One region of the Methylobacterium sp. 13MFTsu3.1M2 genome, then DNA from elsewhere that is predicted to be linked to it. Evidence: riboswitches for the same ligand, from Rfam matches in the RefSeq annotation. Region 1 holds a riboswitch; the other holds the start of a gene.
The links. A riboswitch is a leader RNA that binds a small molecule or an ion and turns the genes downstream of it on or off. The one in region 1 is predicted to bind thiamine pyrophosphate.
Positions count from the first base shown of each region.

Region 1 (7,431 bases):
CCTGCGCGGACGCATCCCTCATCAAGGCCTCCCGGCTCGCTGTCTTCCGTCCGACGACGGGGCGTTCCGCCCGATCACCGTCGCGCCGGCCGCGGACCGGCCCGCGCGCATCCTGGTGCGACGCCATAGCGAGCGCGGCCGCTGGCCGGAAGCCGCCGACCGGATTATTCGGCACCCGCACCGCAAACCACGGGGGAATCGGGGACGTGCAGATTCGGATCGCTCTGGCCTTCGGGGCCATCACGCTGGGAGGCGGCGCGCTAGCACCCGCCCCGGCCCAGGCCTACCAGCTCGACACGGTGAACCTGGTCGGCTGCGCGCAGGAGGGCGGCGTCTGCCGGATGCCCTATCCCACCAACGTCTATTACGGCGTGCCCGGCCGGACGAACGGCCGGCCGTTCCCGCAGGGCGGCGTCGTGCCCTGCAACACCCAGACCTTCGGCGATCCGGCGCCGGGCCAGGCGAAGAGCTGCTGGTACGCCCCGCGGATCAACGCGGGCGGCGGTGGGGGCTACGGCGGCGGCGGCTACGGCGGTGGCGGCGGGGGTGCCTACGGCGGCGGGGGCGGATACCGGAATGACGGCTACGACGACCGGCGCGACGCCTACCGCGACCGCCGCGACTACGACCGCCCGCCGCCGCGCCGCTCCTACGACGACGATTACGGGCCGGGGCCACGCCGCTACCGGGGTGATCCCGACGAGTACTGATCTCGGTCGAGCAGGGCAGGCACGGGAACGTATTTGCCCTGTTAACCGCGATCCGGCATCGTCGGGCTCCGCGGAGCCACGAGACGGGACGGAGGAGCTGATGACGGAGAATCGCCGCGGCACCTTCCGGAAGAACGCCTTCACGTTCGGCGCCGTGCTGCTCGACGGCGGCGAGGTGAGCTGCCTGGTCTGGGACGCCACCGACGTCGGCGCGCAGATCGAGGTCGAGGACGATCAGGCCGTGCCGGACCGCTTCGCGCTTCGTGTCAGCACGGGCACCGAACCGCGCCCGGCCACCGTGGCGTGGCGGCGCAGCCGGCGGATCGGTATCGCCTTCGACGGCTGAGGTCCCTCAGGTCGCCTGCAGGGCCGGGCTCGGCTTAGGCCCGGACCCGGCTAGCCGGAACAGGCGCGGCCGGACGAACAGCAGGTCGAGCGCCGTCCCGCGGACCAGCCGCTCCAGCACCAGCGGCAGGATCACCGCCGTCGCCATGACGGTCAGGCTCGCGAGGCCGATATCGGTGATCGCGCCGGTGCGCACGAGGATCTCCCGCGTCGCCGCCATCGGCAGCGAGAAGGCGAGGTAGATCACGATCGAGCGCTGGCCGCAGGTCCGGACCGCCTCGGCGACCCGACCGCCGGCGCGGCCGATCAGAGCCGCCGCCACCACGATCGCGAGGGCTCCGGCCCCGCCGAGGGCGAGGCTCACCAGCGGCAGGCTGGCGAGGGTCGGATGATCCGGCAGGCCCGACGGGGTCAGCGCGAGCCAGCCTTCCAGGACCGCCCAGGCGGCGAGGCCGCAGAGGGCGAGCGGGACGCGGCGGCGCGCCGCGTCGGCGAGCGCGAAGATCCGCCCGGCGAACAGGTAGCCCGCGACGAAGTAGACGTAGCGGGCGCAGAACTCCTCGATCAGGGTCGACTCGCTGCGGATGTCGGCGATCTGCAGCAGGGCGGCGCCGGCGAGGAGCACGCCGCCGGGCACGCGGCGCAGGGCCTTGGTGACCACCGAGAACACCGCCAGCAGGTAGATGAACCAGAGGCTGGAATAGGGCTCGATCAGTGCGTGGGCGAGATGCACCGCGAAGGCCGCGGGACCGGCATCGCCGACGATCTTGCCGTACTTTGCGACCGACTGGATCACCAGCCAGAGGAGGTAGAAATAGGCGAAGTGGACGACCCGGCGGTCGGAGAACAGGCGCCAGTCGCGGTCGATCACCCGTCCCACGAACAGGCCGGAGAGCAGGAAGAAGTCCGGGATCCGGAACGGCTTCGCGAAGGCGACGACCGGGTGGAGGAAGCCCTCGCCGCCCATGGCCTCGCCGGTGCCGATGACCGAATGCATCATGACGACCAGGAGGATGCAGATCCCCTTGGCGATATCGACCCAGGCGAGTCGATCCCCCGTATCCCCGACCCCGGCCATCGTCCGAACCCTCGCGATCGGGGCGATCCTGGACCGGTTCGGGTTGACGGCAAGGAACGGGGCGGCGGCCACCTGCGGATGTGACGAACGCCCGGTAAACGCCGGCCGGGCAGGTGTCAGATCTGGCGGCGCGCCGACTTCCGCTCGCGGGTCATGCGCGTGGCGGCGTGGAAATCGTCGGGCTTGCCGCGGATCCAGACGAGGAAGCGCGCGATCTCCGGATCGGCGCGCAGGGCCTCGACGTCGGCGAGGCGCTTGGCGATCTCCGCCTCGCTGTAGCGGGCGTGGATCGCCGAGTGGCAGATCTGGTGCAGCCGGACCGTGCCGCGATGGGTCCCGCCCTTCAGCTTCGGCGTGAGGTGATGGAGGCTGGAGCGGGCGCGGCGCGGGATCGGGCGCTCGCAGAGGGGGCAGACCGGGTCCGGCGGGCCCGGGACGCCCGGCGCGTCCGGATCCTCGGCGCTCCAGCGCTGCGAGCGCCGTCCGACCACGCGAGCCTCCCTCTCCTACCCCTGCTGGTCCACCGGCTGCGGGCAGGCCGGACCGACGCCCTGTCCGAACAGCGCTTCGGCCTCGCGATCCCGGCTCCCCAGGATGGAGACGTGGTCCCCCGGGATCACGTCGATCCGCGCCCGCGGGCCGGCCGCCTCGGCGAGGTTCCGCGCCAGCTTGGCCGGCACCACCGTGTCGTCGCGGCCCTGCACGATCAGCACGGGCGCCGACCCGTCGCGGATGCGCAGGTCCGAGCGGTACGTGTCGCGCAGGAGCCAGATCGGGGCTAGCGGGACATGCAGCCGCACGGTGTGGGTCATCGAGTCGAACGGCGCCTCCAGGTACAGGCCGATCGTCGGCACCCGTTCGGCGACGGCCACGGCCACGGCGGCCCCGAGGAAGTGTCCGTGGAGGAGGATCGGCGCGTCGGGCGCCCGCGCCCGCGCGGCCTCGACGGCCGCCAGCCCGTCGCGGATCAGCCCATCCTCGCTGGGGCTGCCGGTGGAGCCGGGATAGCCGCGATAGGCCACAGTGAGCACGCCCCAGCCGCGCGCCCGCCAGGGCTCCGCGGCGAAGCGGGCCGCGTGCGGCTCGGGGCGGGATCCGTTGCCGTGGAAGCTCACGACGACGCCGCAGCCCGGCCGCGGAGGCCGCCACAGGCCGTGCAGGGTCTCGCCGTCGGGGGTCGCGACCGTGATCGTCGCAAGGCCCGGCGGGATCGTCCACGGGTTCTGCGGCCCGAAGGCGCCCGGATAGAGGAACCGGCGCTGCCCGAGCGCGAGCGCGGCGCAGGCCAGCCCGCAGAGGAGGAGCGCGGCGAGCAGGAGGCCGGCGATGAGGCGCATTGCGGTGCGATCGCGGTGCGAGAGAACGCGTGCGTTCGGACGAACGGTTTCGGGGATGTGTTTTCTAGGGCGGCCGGTCAGCATTGACAAAGCCGTCCGCGGGCCCGAGTCTGGAACCGTTCCGAGGGGGGCCCTGAAGAGGGCTGAGATTGGGCACGCTGCCCTGACCCTTGAACCTGATCCGGCTCATACCGGCGGAGGGACGGGAACCTGCGGTCGCATCTCGCGCGACCTCATCTCATCTCGGCCATCGCGTGGACCGGACCGCTCCAGCACGAGGAGAGGCCCACGATGAACGCACCCGTTCTCCCGAAGGACGTGAAAGGCAGCCCCGAGACCGTGACCACGGGTCCGGTCACCGGATCGCGCAAGGCGTACGCGAACCCGGCCGGGCGGCCGGACATCCGCGTCCCCTATCGCGAGATCGTCCTCTCCGATCCGAAGGAGGAACCGGTGCGGGTCTACGACCCGTCGGGCCCCTACACCGAGACCGATGCCCGCATCGACCTCAATGCCGGCCTCCCCGGCGTGCGCGAGCCCTGGGTCGCGGCCCGCGGCTACGCGGCCGTCGCGCCGCGCGCGGTGAAGCCCGAGGATAACGGATTCGCGGGCGACAAGCTCGTGGCCCCCTGCCCCGCCGAGCGGACCATCCGCAAGGCGGCCCCGGGCCAGATGGTGACCCAGTACGAGTTCGCCCGCGCGGGGATCATCACCGAGGAGATGATCTACGTCGCCCATCGCGAGAACGTCTGCCGCGAGGCCATGCTCGCGGGCGCCGAGGCCGCGCTCGCGGACGGCCAGAGCTTCGGGGCCTCGGTCCCGCCCTTCATCACCCCGGAATTCGTGCGCGACGAGATCGCCCGCGGCCGGGCGATCATCCCGGCCAACATCAACCACACCGAGCTGGAGCCGATGGCGATCGGCCGGAACTTCCTGGTCAAGATCAACGCCAACATCGGCAACTCCGCCGTGACCTCCTCGGCCGCCGACGAGGTCGAGAAGCTCGTCTGGTCGATCCGCTGGGGCGCCGACACGGTCATGGACCTGTCCACCGGCCGCAACATCCACAACATCCGCTCGTGGATCATCCGCAACAGCCCGGTCCCGATCGGCACGGTGCCGATCTACCAGGCGCTGGAGAAGGTCGGCGGCGACCCGCTCAAGCTCGACTGGGAGGTCTTCAAGGACACGCTGATCGAGCAGGCCGAGCAAGGCATCGACTACTTCACCATCCATGCCGGCGTGCGCCTCGCCCACGTGCCGCTGACCGCGCGGCGCGTCACCGGCATCGTCTCGCGCGGCGGCTCGATCATGGCCCGCTGGTGCCTCGCCGGGCACCGGGAATCGTTCCTCTACGAGCGGTTCGACGAGATCTGCGACATCATGCGGGCCTACGACGTCTCGTTCTCCCTGGGCGACGGCCTGCGCCCGGGCTCGATCGCCGACGCCAACGACGCCGCCCAGTTCGGCGAGCTGGAGACGCTGGGCGAATTGACCAAGGTCGCCTGGGACAAGGGCTGCCAAGTGATGATCGAGGGCCCCGGCCACGTGCCGATGCACAAGATCAAGGTCAACATGGAGAAGCAGCTGAAGGAGTGCGGCGAGGCGCCGTTCTACACCCTCGGTCCGCTGACCACCGACATCGCCCCCGGCTACGACCACATCACCTCGGGCATCGGCGCCGCCATGATCGGCTGGTTCGGCACCGCGATGCTCTGCTACGTCACCCCGAAGGAGCATCTCGGCCTGCCGGACCGGGACGACGTGAAGACCGGCGTCATCACCTACAAGATCGCCGCCCACGCCGCAGACCTCGCCAAGGGGCATCCCGCCGCGCAGCTCCGGGACGACGCGCTCAGCCGCGCCCGGTTCGACTTCCGCTGGGAGGACCAGTTCAACCTGGGCCTCGATCCGGATACCGCCCGGCGCTTCCACGACGAGACCCTGCCGAAGGACGCCCACAAGGTCGCGCATTTCTGCTCGATGTGCGGGCCGAAATTCTGCTCGATGAAGATCACGCAGGACCTGCGCGCCGAGGTGCTGGCGATGGAGGAGGCCGGCGAAGTCGTGGGCGCGGCGCCCGCGATGTCGAAGGCCGAGGCCGAGGCCGGCATGCGGGCGAAGTCGCAGGAATTCCTGGCCGAGGGCGGCAAGCTCTACGTCGACGCCGCCGAGTGAGATGGCGGCGCGCCCGGTCCGCTCAGGATTCGGGCGCGCCGCAGCCCCGCCCCGGCGTTCCGCCGTGCGGGGCCTCGATATCGAGAATGTCGCCCGGGCGGGCGCCGTAGGCATCGTGCAGCGCCGCGAGCATCAGATCCGCGGCGATGCCCGTGTCGGGCGGCGATCCCAGCTCCACCAGGCGCGCGAAGTTCTCCGCCGGGTCCGCCTGGACGTATCCGAGCGCCGCCAGCGCCTGCCGTGCCGTCGCATCCAGCCGCAGGCGCCTTCGGCCGGGTGGCCCGTAGGCGCCCGACGCGGCCTCGCAGAACATCCGCGTATCCCGATCCTGGAAGATGCACTGGACGTAGCGCTGCGCCTGTCCGTGCGGCGCGACGACGATGAAGCGGTCGCGCGAGACGTCGACCGGCCCGCGCCTGTGGATGGCGTCGAGACGCTCCACGACGGCGCAGCGGTGCTCGCGGATGAACGGCGCGCGCGTACCCGGATCGCCAGCCGCGGCCGGCGCGGCGAGCGCGGGACTGGTCGCCAAGACGAGCATCGCCGAGATCCTGTACATCGCGTGCTCCACGCTGCGCGGGGCGGGCCGCAGTCCCGTTGCGGGAAGACGAACCGGCTGGGCGCCGAGTCGACCCAGGAGAAAATTCAGCACGGATTTGTGTCGCCCCGGTAACGCGATGTTCATCGCATCTCCGATCCCGCCGCATCATCCGGTGGACCGGCGGTCGCCATTAAGGAACGATTAGGCAGGACCGCGCCTCAATCCTTCGATCACAGGATCGCAGGAGACCGGCGATGGAGATCCGAACGCTGACATCCACGACGCCGGGGCCGCAAGGCCTCGACGCGCTCGGAGCGACGGCCGCCGCCGCCGTGACCCAGCAGGCGCCCGAGCCCGAGACCTCCGCCAAGCCGCTCGAGCCCGCGGTGAAGCTCGACATCGGCACGAACGGCGGCAAGGCGCGGTACATCCAGGATCCGGACACCAGCTCGATCGTGTTCCAGGTGGTCGATCCGTCGTCCGGCAACGTGATCGACCAGCTCCCGAGCGAGACCGCCCTGCGCAATCGCGCCTACGATTCCGCCCGCAGCACGCAGGGTTCGCAGAGCGGCAGCCTCTCCCGCGTCGCCTGAGCGGAGTCGCTCAGGCGCGCAGCCGGCGGACCGAGTCATCGACCGGCGGCGCGGCCAGGCCGAACTGCGCCAGCGACAGGATCTCCACCGGCGCGTCCCGCCGCGCGACGAGCACGCTGTTCTCGGCGACCGTCGTCCAAGTGCCGTGATCCCGGTCGAGCGGCTCCGAGGCAACGACCACGCCGCCCTCCGAAGCGCGGTAGTAGAGCGAGTTCGCCTTGTCGTTCGCGGCGTAGCGGAACGCGTAGAGATCGCGCCCGTCGGCCAGCGCCGCGGTGAACCGGAACGGATGCGGCCCGGCGAGATCCGTGAGGCGCGCGAGCGCGCGCGCCGTCGCCTCGACAGGATCGCGGCGCGGCCCCGGTCCCATCAGGCCGCAGCCCAACAGCCCGAGGAAGATCGCTTCGGAATCGGTGGTCCCCGCGCGCGACGGGTACAGCTCGTCCGGGATCAGCGCCTCGACCGGGCGCCGCAGGCGGCTCCAGTCGCCGATATAGCCGTTGTGCATGAACAGCCACGGACCGCAGGCGAAGGGATGGCAGTTCGGCCGGGTGATCGGCGTCCCGGTCGCGGCGCGCACGTGCGCGAAGAACAGGTGCGAGTGCAGGTGCCGGCACAGGTAGCGCAGGTTGTCGTCCGACCAGGCGGG
Region 1 is NZ_FOMM01000014.1:170,844-178,274, forward strand. It holds gene BM314_RS15665 (ATP-dependent helicase) at 1-22, opposite strand, end outside; gene BM314_RS15670 (hypothetical protein) at 207-710, shown strand; gene BM314_RS15675 (hypothetical protein) at 811-1,056, shown strand; gene BM314_RS15680 (acyltransferase family protein) at 1,063-2,133, opposite strand; gene BM314_RS15685 (HNH endonuclease family protein) at 2,250-2,624, opposite strand; gene BM314_RS15690 (alpha/beta hydrolase) at 2,640-3,470, opposite strand; TPP riboswitch at 3,585-3,690, shown strand; gene thiC (phosphomethylpyrimidine synthase ThiC) at 3,762-5,648, shown strand; gene BM314_RS15700 (TY-Chap domain-containing protein) at 5,671-6,189, opposite strand; gene BM314_RS15705 (flagellar protein FlaG) at 6,444-6,782, shown strand; gene BM314_RS15710 (class II glutamine amidotransferase) at 6,793-7,431, opposite strand, start outside.

Region 2 (7,431 bases), on a different contig from region 1:
AGCGCCTCGCCGGAAACATGTTGGCGAAGCTGGAGGGCGAGGATATCGACCGGGTCTTCGCCACCGGGCTGCACGAGTTCGTCGAGGCGTTCATCGCCGAGAACAACAAGGTGGGCGAGGCGATCGCGAAGCAGTATCTGGTCGGCTGAACAGGACGGACAGGACGGCGCATGCGCATCCGCGTGGTTCACGAGACCATCTACACGTACGAGCAGCCCGCCCGCGGGCTCGTGCAGGTCCTGCGGCTGACGCCGCGCGACCATGATGGGCAGTACGTCCGCGGGTGGCGGATCGACACCACCGTCGACGGGCGGCTGACCGCCCGCGAGGACGGGTTCGGCAACGTCGTCCACTGGTTCACCCCGGACGAGCCGGCCGACGCCCTGACCATCCGGGTCACCGGCGAGGTCGACACCGACGACACGCACGGCGTCGTGCGTGGCACGGTGGAGCGCCTGCCGGACGAGTTCTACCTGCGCGACACGGACCTGTGCGCCGCGAGCCCGGAGTTGCACGCCTTCGCGGAGCGCGTCGCCGCCGAGGACGACGGTGCGACCTTGGCCCGACTCCACCGGCTGATGGGGGCGGTCCACGGTGCTGTGGCCCACGAGCCCGGTCCCGCGAGCGGCGCGGTGCCGGCCGGCAAGGCGTTCGCGGCGGGCCGCGGAATCTGCCAGGATCTCGCCCACGTGCTCATCGCCGCCGCCCGCCACATCGGCATCCCGGCGCGCTACGTCGCCGGCTACCGGGCCCGGGAGGACGGGCAGGCGGATGTCGAGGCGCCCCACGGCTGGGTCGAGGCCCTGGTGCCGGATCTCGGCTGGGTGGCGTTCGACCCGTGCTACGATGTCAGCCCGACGGACAACTACATCCGCGTCGCCACCGGCCTGGACTATCTCGGGGCGGCGCCGATCCGCGGCAGCCGGACCGGCGGTGGCACCGAAACACTGGACGTGAAGCTGCGGGTCGAGCAAGGCAGGGCCGCCGCTCAATCCTGACCGTCCCGACCCCGGTCCGCCGACCGCACGAGAGCCCGAAAACGATGACCTACTGCGTCGGTGTCCTGGTGGAGGAAGGGCTGGTCATGGTCGCCGATACCCGCACCAATGCGGGGCTCGACGACATCTCGACCTACCGCAAGCTCCACCATTTCAACGTGCCGGGCGAGCGGGTGATGATGCTCGCCTCCGCGGGCAACCTCTCGATCACCCAGTCGGTGCTCAGCCTGCTCCAGGAGGGCGTGCCCGGCGAGGAGGAGGGTGAGCCGCCGCAGAAGCTCGTCGAGGCGCCGACGATGTTCCAGGCGGCGCAGCTGATCGGCCGGGCCATCCGGCGGGTGCGCGCCATCGAGAAGGACGGGTTCGAGGCGGCCAATATCCGGTTCTCGATCTCGCTGCTGTTCGGCGGCCAGATCGGCACCGGCGAGATGCGGCTGTACCTGATCTACTCCGCCGGCAATTTCATCGAGTGCAGCACCGACGCGCCGTTCCTCCAGATCGGTGAGCACAAGTACGGCAAGCCGATCCTCGACCGCGCCGTGAAGTACACGACCGACCTCTACGACGCCCTCAAGGTGAGCTTGGTCTCGATGGATTCGACCATGCGCTCCAATCTGGGCGTCGGCCTGCCGATCGACATCGCCGTCGCTCGCCGGAACGCGCTGACGCTCGAGGTGAACCACCGGATCGAGGCCGGCGAGGGCTACTTCCACGATCTGCGCGAGCGCTGGTCGGCTGCGCTGCGCGCGGCGCACCGGGCGATCCCGCGCCCGCCCTACGGACCGTCCAACGCCTAGAGCAACCACAGCATCGGCCGTCTTGCTCCGCTGCGCTCGCCGGGACGGGGGCAGATTTCTACGTGGCTGTCCGAGCCGCTGAAGACTCCGCTGCGCCCCAGGCCTTCAGGAGCGCCCGGGTCGCCTCGGCCGGATCCATCGCCCGCATCGGGCCGCCCATGACGGCGAAGCCCGCCGCCCCCGCCGCGCGACAGGCCCCGATTACCTCCGGACCGACACCGCCCAGAGCCACGATCGGCAGGCCCGCCGCGCGTGCGGCGGCGAGGCCCTCCGGTCCGAGAGCCGGTCCGTAACCGGGCTTGCTCGTGGTCGTGAAGATGGGGCTGAGGGTCACGTAGTCGGCGCCGGCCCGCGCGGCGGCCGCGGCCTCGTGCGGCGCGTGCGCGGAAACGCCGATGAGCGCAGCCGCGCCCAGGGTGGCCCGCGCCGCCGCGATCACCTCCGGTCCCGAGCCGCCGCCGAGATGCACGCCGTCGGCACCGAGGGCGCGCGCGAGCGCGACGTCGCCTCCGATCGTCAGGACGCCGTTCGCGGCTCGCACGCGCTCGGCCACGCGCGCGCCGAGGCGCAGGCGGGCATCCGCCTCCAGGTCCCTGTCGCGGAACCAGATCCAGCGCCCGCCGCCGTCGAGGACCGCCTGGACGGTCTCGGCGAGGGGCCGCGGATGCCCGTGCCGGTCCGTCACCGCGAGCAGCGGCGACGGCAGCGCCCTCACGAGCCGACGAGGCCGAGCTGCGGGCTCGACGGCTCGGCCCGGCCGCGGCGGGGGATCCGCCCGGCGAGGTAGGCGTCGCGCCCGGCCTCCACGGCCCGGCCCATGGCGCGAGCCATCCGCACCGGATCGTCGGCCTTGGCCACGGCGGTGTTGATGAGGCAGGCGGAGGCGCCGAGTTCCATGGCGATCACCGCGTCCGATGCGGTGCCGATGCCGGCATCGACCACCACCGGCACCGTCGCCCGGCGGCAGATCAGCTCCAAGTTGGCCGGATTGGCGACACCCATCCCGGAGCCGATCAGCGAGCCCATGGGCATCACCGCGGCGCAGCCGAGATCCTCCAGGCGCTGGCACACGATCGGGTCGTCGTTGCAGTAGGGCAGCACGACGAAGCCGTCGTCCACGAGATGGCGGCAGGCCTCGATCAGCTCCATCACGTCCGGGTAGAGCGTCTCGCGGTCGCCGATCACCTCGACCTTGATCCAGTTGGTGTCGAGCGCCTCGCGGGCGAGCTCGGCGGTCATGATCGCGTCCCGGGCCGTCTCGCAGCCGGCGGTGTTCGGCAGGAAGCGCTTGCCCTTCAGGATCTTGACCGTGTCCGAGCCGTGGCCCTGCAGCGAGACCCGGCGGATCGAGGCGGTGACCACGTCGGCGCCGCTCGCCGCGACGGCGTCGCGCATGATCGCCTGCGTCGGGTAGCCGGCGGTGCCGATGAACAGCCGGGACGACAGCCTCACCCCGGCGATGGTCAGGCTGTCATCCCCACCCTCGGGGCGCGGCGGCGTGTGACTCTGGTCCATGCTCAACCTCCCTGCATGGCGCGGACGATCTCGACCCGGTCGCCCTCCGCGACCGGTGTCTCGCCCCAGTCCCGGCGGCGCAGAACGCGGCCGTTCAGCGCGATGGCGACACCCTGCGGACTCTCGATACTGCTCTCCTCCGCCTCGAGGCGGAACAGGGCGTCCACCGTCTCGACCGCGCACTCGCGCGGCTCACCGTTGACCAGGAGTTTCATGCCGAGGCCCTCAGCGCTTCCGGCTGGCCGAAGCGCGCGCGGGTGAAGGGACGCGCCACCTCCGGCAGCGCGCCGCGCAGCACCAGCGCGGCGATCGCGTCGGCGGTGACCGGGGCGAGCAGGTAGCCGTTGCGGTGATGCCCGGTGGCGGCGACGAGGCCAGGGGCGATCGCGTCGAGGATCGGTGCGTCGTCGTCCGAAGTCGGTCGGTAGCCGCTCCACACAGCCTCCACCTCCATCTCCTCGATGCCGGGCAGCACCCGGCGGGCGCCCTCCAGCAGGGCGTAGAGCCCGCCCGCGGTGACGCCGGGACGGAAGCCACAATCCTCCACGGTCGCGCCCACGACGAGCTGGCCGTCGCTCTTCGGGGCCATGTGGACCTGCTCGGTCCAGACCATCCGCGCCAGGGTACCGGTCCGGGCGGTGGTGCGCAGGGCCAGGGACTGGCCCTTCAGCGGGCGGACCGGAAGGGCGAGCGCGTCGGGCAGCAGGCCGCCCTCCCCACTCCAGGCGCCGGAGGCGAGGATGACGGTCTCAGCCGACACGACGCGGTCGCCGGCGCGGATCCCGGTCACGCGGCCACCCGACCAGTCCAGGGCGGTGACGGGGGTCCGCTCCGCCAGGATCACTCCGGCGCGGCGGCAGGCCTCGGTGAGGGCGTCCATGACTAGGCGAGGATCGACCTGATGGTCGCGCGGACAATGGATCCCGGCGGTGACGGAGGGGCGCAGGCCCGGCTCCAGGCGCCGCACCTCGCTGCCCGGCAGCCACGTGGCCTCGAGTCCCGAGCGGCGCTGAAGGTCGTAGCGGAAGCGCAGGCGCTCGACCTCGTCGCGGCCGACCGCCAGCACCAGGGTGCCGTCGGCGCGGTAGTCGATCGCCCGGCCGGACTCGGCCTCCAGGGCGTCGCGGAACTCGGGCCAGAGCCGCAGCGAGTCCAGGGCGAGAGGGAGCAGCGGATCGGAGCCCGGCTCGTGCTCGGCGGCCGGGGCCAGCATGCCGGTGGCCGCGAGGCTCGCGCCCGCCCCGATCGTGTCCCGCTCCAGCACCGTCACGGCGCGGCCGGCCCGGGCGAGGCGCCACGCGATCGACAGCCCGATCAGCCCGCCGCCGACCACGGCGACGTCCGTCCGCGCCGGAAGGGTCGCCGGCGCGACGCTGCCGTCCGGGTTGCGGCGGCGGCCGATCGGTGAGGCGGGTCGGTCGAGGGGCACAATCATCTCCGCGGATTGCCGTCGCGGAGATCGGGCCGTGCGCTTCGGTGAGAAGCTGTGGCCTGCCTTTCAGGCGGCCGCGGTCCAATCCCTACGCCGGTATGAGCCGGATCAGGTTCGAAGGATTTCCGCGCCGCAGGTCCTGACGGACGTGCCAGCGGTTTCTCAGCCCCTTGCCGGGGATCTCCCTGGAACAGACGCAGATGTGGCTCCCCGGCCGCTGCCGGTCAACCCCGCGCCGCGAGCATCCAGTCGTTCCCGCGACAATCCGCCGATCCCGGTGACGATCTGGACACCAAGCGGAGCGGAATCGGCGCGCGCGCCGCGGCGGCGACCGCGATCGCGCATCATCCCTTCACCGGTCTAGCATCTCATCACCGGGATTCCGGAACGTCTCCGGTCGCCGGCACTCCACGTCACGGGCGGACTCGCGTGCGCGCAATCCTATTGATCTGCCTGCTCGGTTTCCTCGGTGTCACGGCCGCCTTGAAGCTGCGCGACGGCATGAGGCCGGCGCCGGTGGCCCTCGCCGTCACGCCGCCGCCGGAGCCCGTTCCCGCAGTCGACGCCGCCGGCGTGGCTCTCCAGGCCGGGCGCAACGGCCACTTCTTCGTCAACGCGCTGCTGGACGGCCGCTCGCTGCCGATGATGGTCGATACGGGAGCGAGCGCCTGCGCGTTCTCCGAGGAGGATGCCGCGCGGATCGGGATCCGGATCACTCCGACCGATTTCACCCGCGTCTGGAACACCGCGAACGGCACGGTCCGCGTGGCGCCGATCCGGATCGCCATCGTGCAGATCGGATCGATCACGGTCCGGGACGTCGATGCGGTCGTGATCCCGCGCGGGCTCCTGTCGACGAGCCTGCTGGGCATGTCGTTCCTCAGGCGTCTGCGCGATTTCGGCATCTCCGGCAGCACGATGACGCTCAGGGGCTGAAGCGGCCGGAGATCGACGCTGATCTGTCTGGTCGAGGCGCGCCTGTGGCGGGCCCCGGGCCTGCACCACGGGATCGGCTGCGGGCCCAACGCCCGCGCCGATGACCTACGGCGTTCGGGCCTCGTGCCAGCCCGATGGCGGGTGTCTCCTGATCCGCTCGATCAGTCTATCGGTCGCGGGTATTTGCAGTCATAAGACCGTGAGCCGGAGTATTTATATATAACTGGCCGATTATATGTCGTTTCATATATTTAATCCAAATTTTGCAGAAGGATATGTTTGTTTTGTCAGCGCATTCCGGCAATGCTAGGAGCGTTCATGACTGCGCATCCGACGCGTGAGCGCACGACGGGACGGCTTCGGTATGAAGAATCGCGGATCGACGATCTGTTTGTCTATGATCGTGAAGGACGAGGCCCACGTTATCCGCCGTTGCCTCGATTCTGTTCGTCCGATCATCGATCATTGGATCGTCGTCGATACCGGCTCGACGGATGGAACCCAGGATGTCGTCCGTGCCGCGCTCGCGGACATACCGGGTGCCCTGGTCGAGCGCCCCTGGGTTGATTTCGCCTTCAACCGGAACGAGGCCTTGAAACTCGCGCGGCGTCACGCGCAGTACGCATTGATCATCGACGCCGACGATGAGCTGATCATCCCGGCGGACTTCACGATGCCGAAGCTGCGTGCGCCCGGCTATCGGTTCGAGATCATCGACGCGCACACGCGGTACTGGCGCAACCAGCTGGTCAGCACCCGGGAGAACTGGCGTTACCGGGGCGTCCTGCACGAATTCCTCAGCTGCCCCGGCGTGACAGAGACACCGATCCTCCCCCTCGCGATGCGTCGGGGCGACGACGGTGCCCGCCACCGCGACGCGACGGCGGACGCGCGGGATATCGCCGTCCTCGAGAAGGCGCTGGCGGTCGAGACGGACCCCTTCATGATCGCCCGGTACACGATGTACCTCGGCACCACCTACGACGCCGCCGGCGAGTACCGGAAAGCGCTCGCCTGCTTCCTGAAGCGGGCCGATCTCGGCGGGTGGGACGAGGAGGTCTATTTCAACTTGCTGATGGCCGCGGTGAACGCGGAGCGCCTCGACGAGCCGGAGGACAGGGTGCTGCAGCTCTACGAGCGCGCCACCGCAATCCGTCCGGGACGGGCGGAGGCGCGCCACGGGGCCAGCCGATTCTGCAGGCTGAGGAAGCGGTTCGCGGAAGGCTATCGTTACGCCGAGGCGGGCTTGGCTCTCGAGCTTCCCAGCGAGGGCATCTCCCTGAACCCGTGGGTCTACGAGTATGGTTTGCTCGACGAGTTCGCCCTCAACGCGTACCACAGCGGCCAGTTCAGCGCCTGCGGACATGCCTGCCTGAAGATCCTCGAGCGAGCGCATGTCCCGCGGGAGGTCGCAATACGCGCCGGCGCCCTGGCCCGGGACGTGATGGCGCAGATGATCGATCCGGTCTGGGGTTGCCGGCACACACCCTACGCTCTGCCGTTCGTGCCGACGTGGTGACACGCACCGCGCGCGGATCGCCCGCGAGCCTTAGATCGCGGCGGATCTCCGCGAGCGCCGCGTGACGTCGGGTCCGATCGGAGGGCCGCTCAGCTGGACTTGCGCGGCCGCAGGAATTTCGGCCGGAACACCGCCATGGGCTCGTCGAAGCCGTTGAGCCGGTGCTCTCCCATTGGGATCGGGTCTCCCCAGAGGAAGTCCACGAAGGGCTTCGACATCAGCAGCGGCTCGCCG
Region 2 is NZ_FOMM01000004.1:214,167-221,597, forward strand. It holds gene BM314_RS04440 (alpha-E domain-containing protein) at 1-149, shown strand, start outside; gene BM314_RS04445 (transglutaminase family protein) at 171-998, shown strand; gene BM314_RS04450 (proteasome-type protease) at 1,043-1,795, shown strand; gene BM314_RS04455 (thiamine phosphate synthase) at 1,854-2,510, opposite strand; gene BM314_RS04460 (thiazole synthase) at 2,507-3,310, opposite strand; gene thiS (sulfur carrier protein ThiS) at 3,313-3,525, opposite strand; gene thiO (glycine oxidase ThiO) at 3,522-4,745, opposite strand; TPP riboswitch at 4,810-4,938, opposite strand; gene BM314_RS04475 (retropepsin-like aspartic protease family protein) at 5,226-5,678, shown strand; gene BM314_RS04480 (glycosyltransferase) at 6,076-7,197, shown strand; gene BM314_RS04485 (adenylate/guanylate cyclase domain-containing protein) at 7,287-7,431, opposite strand, start outside.
Region 2: linked by a shared signal. The riboswitch ahead of thiO (glycine oxidase ThiO) and the one ahead of thiC (phosphomethylpyrimidine synthase ThiC) in region 1 are both predicted to bind thiamine pyrophosphate.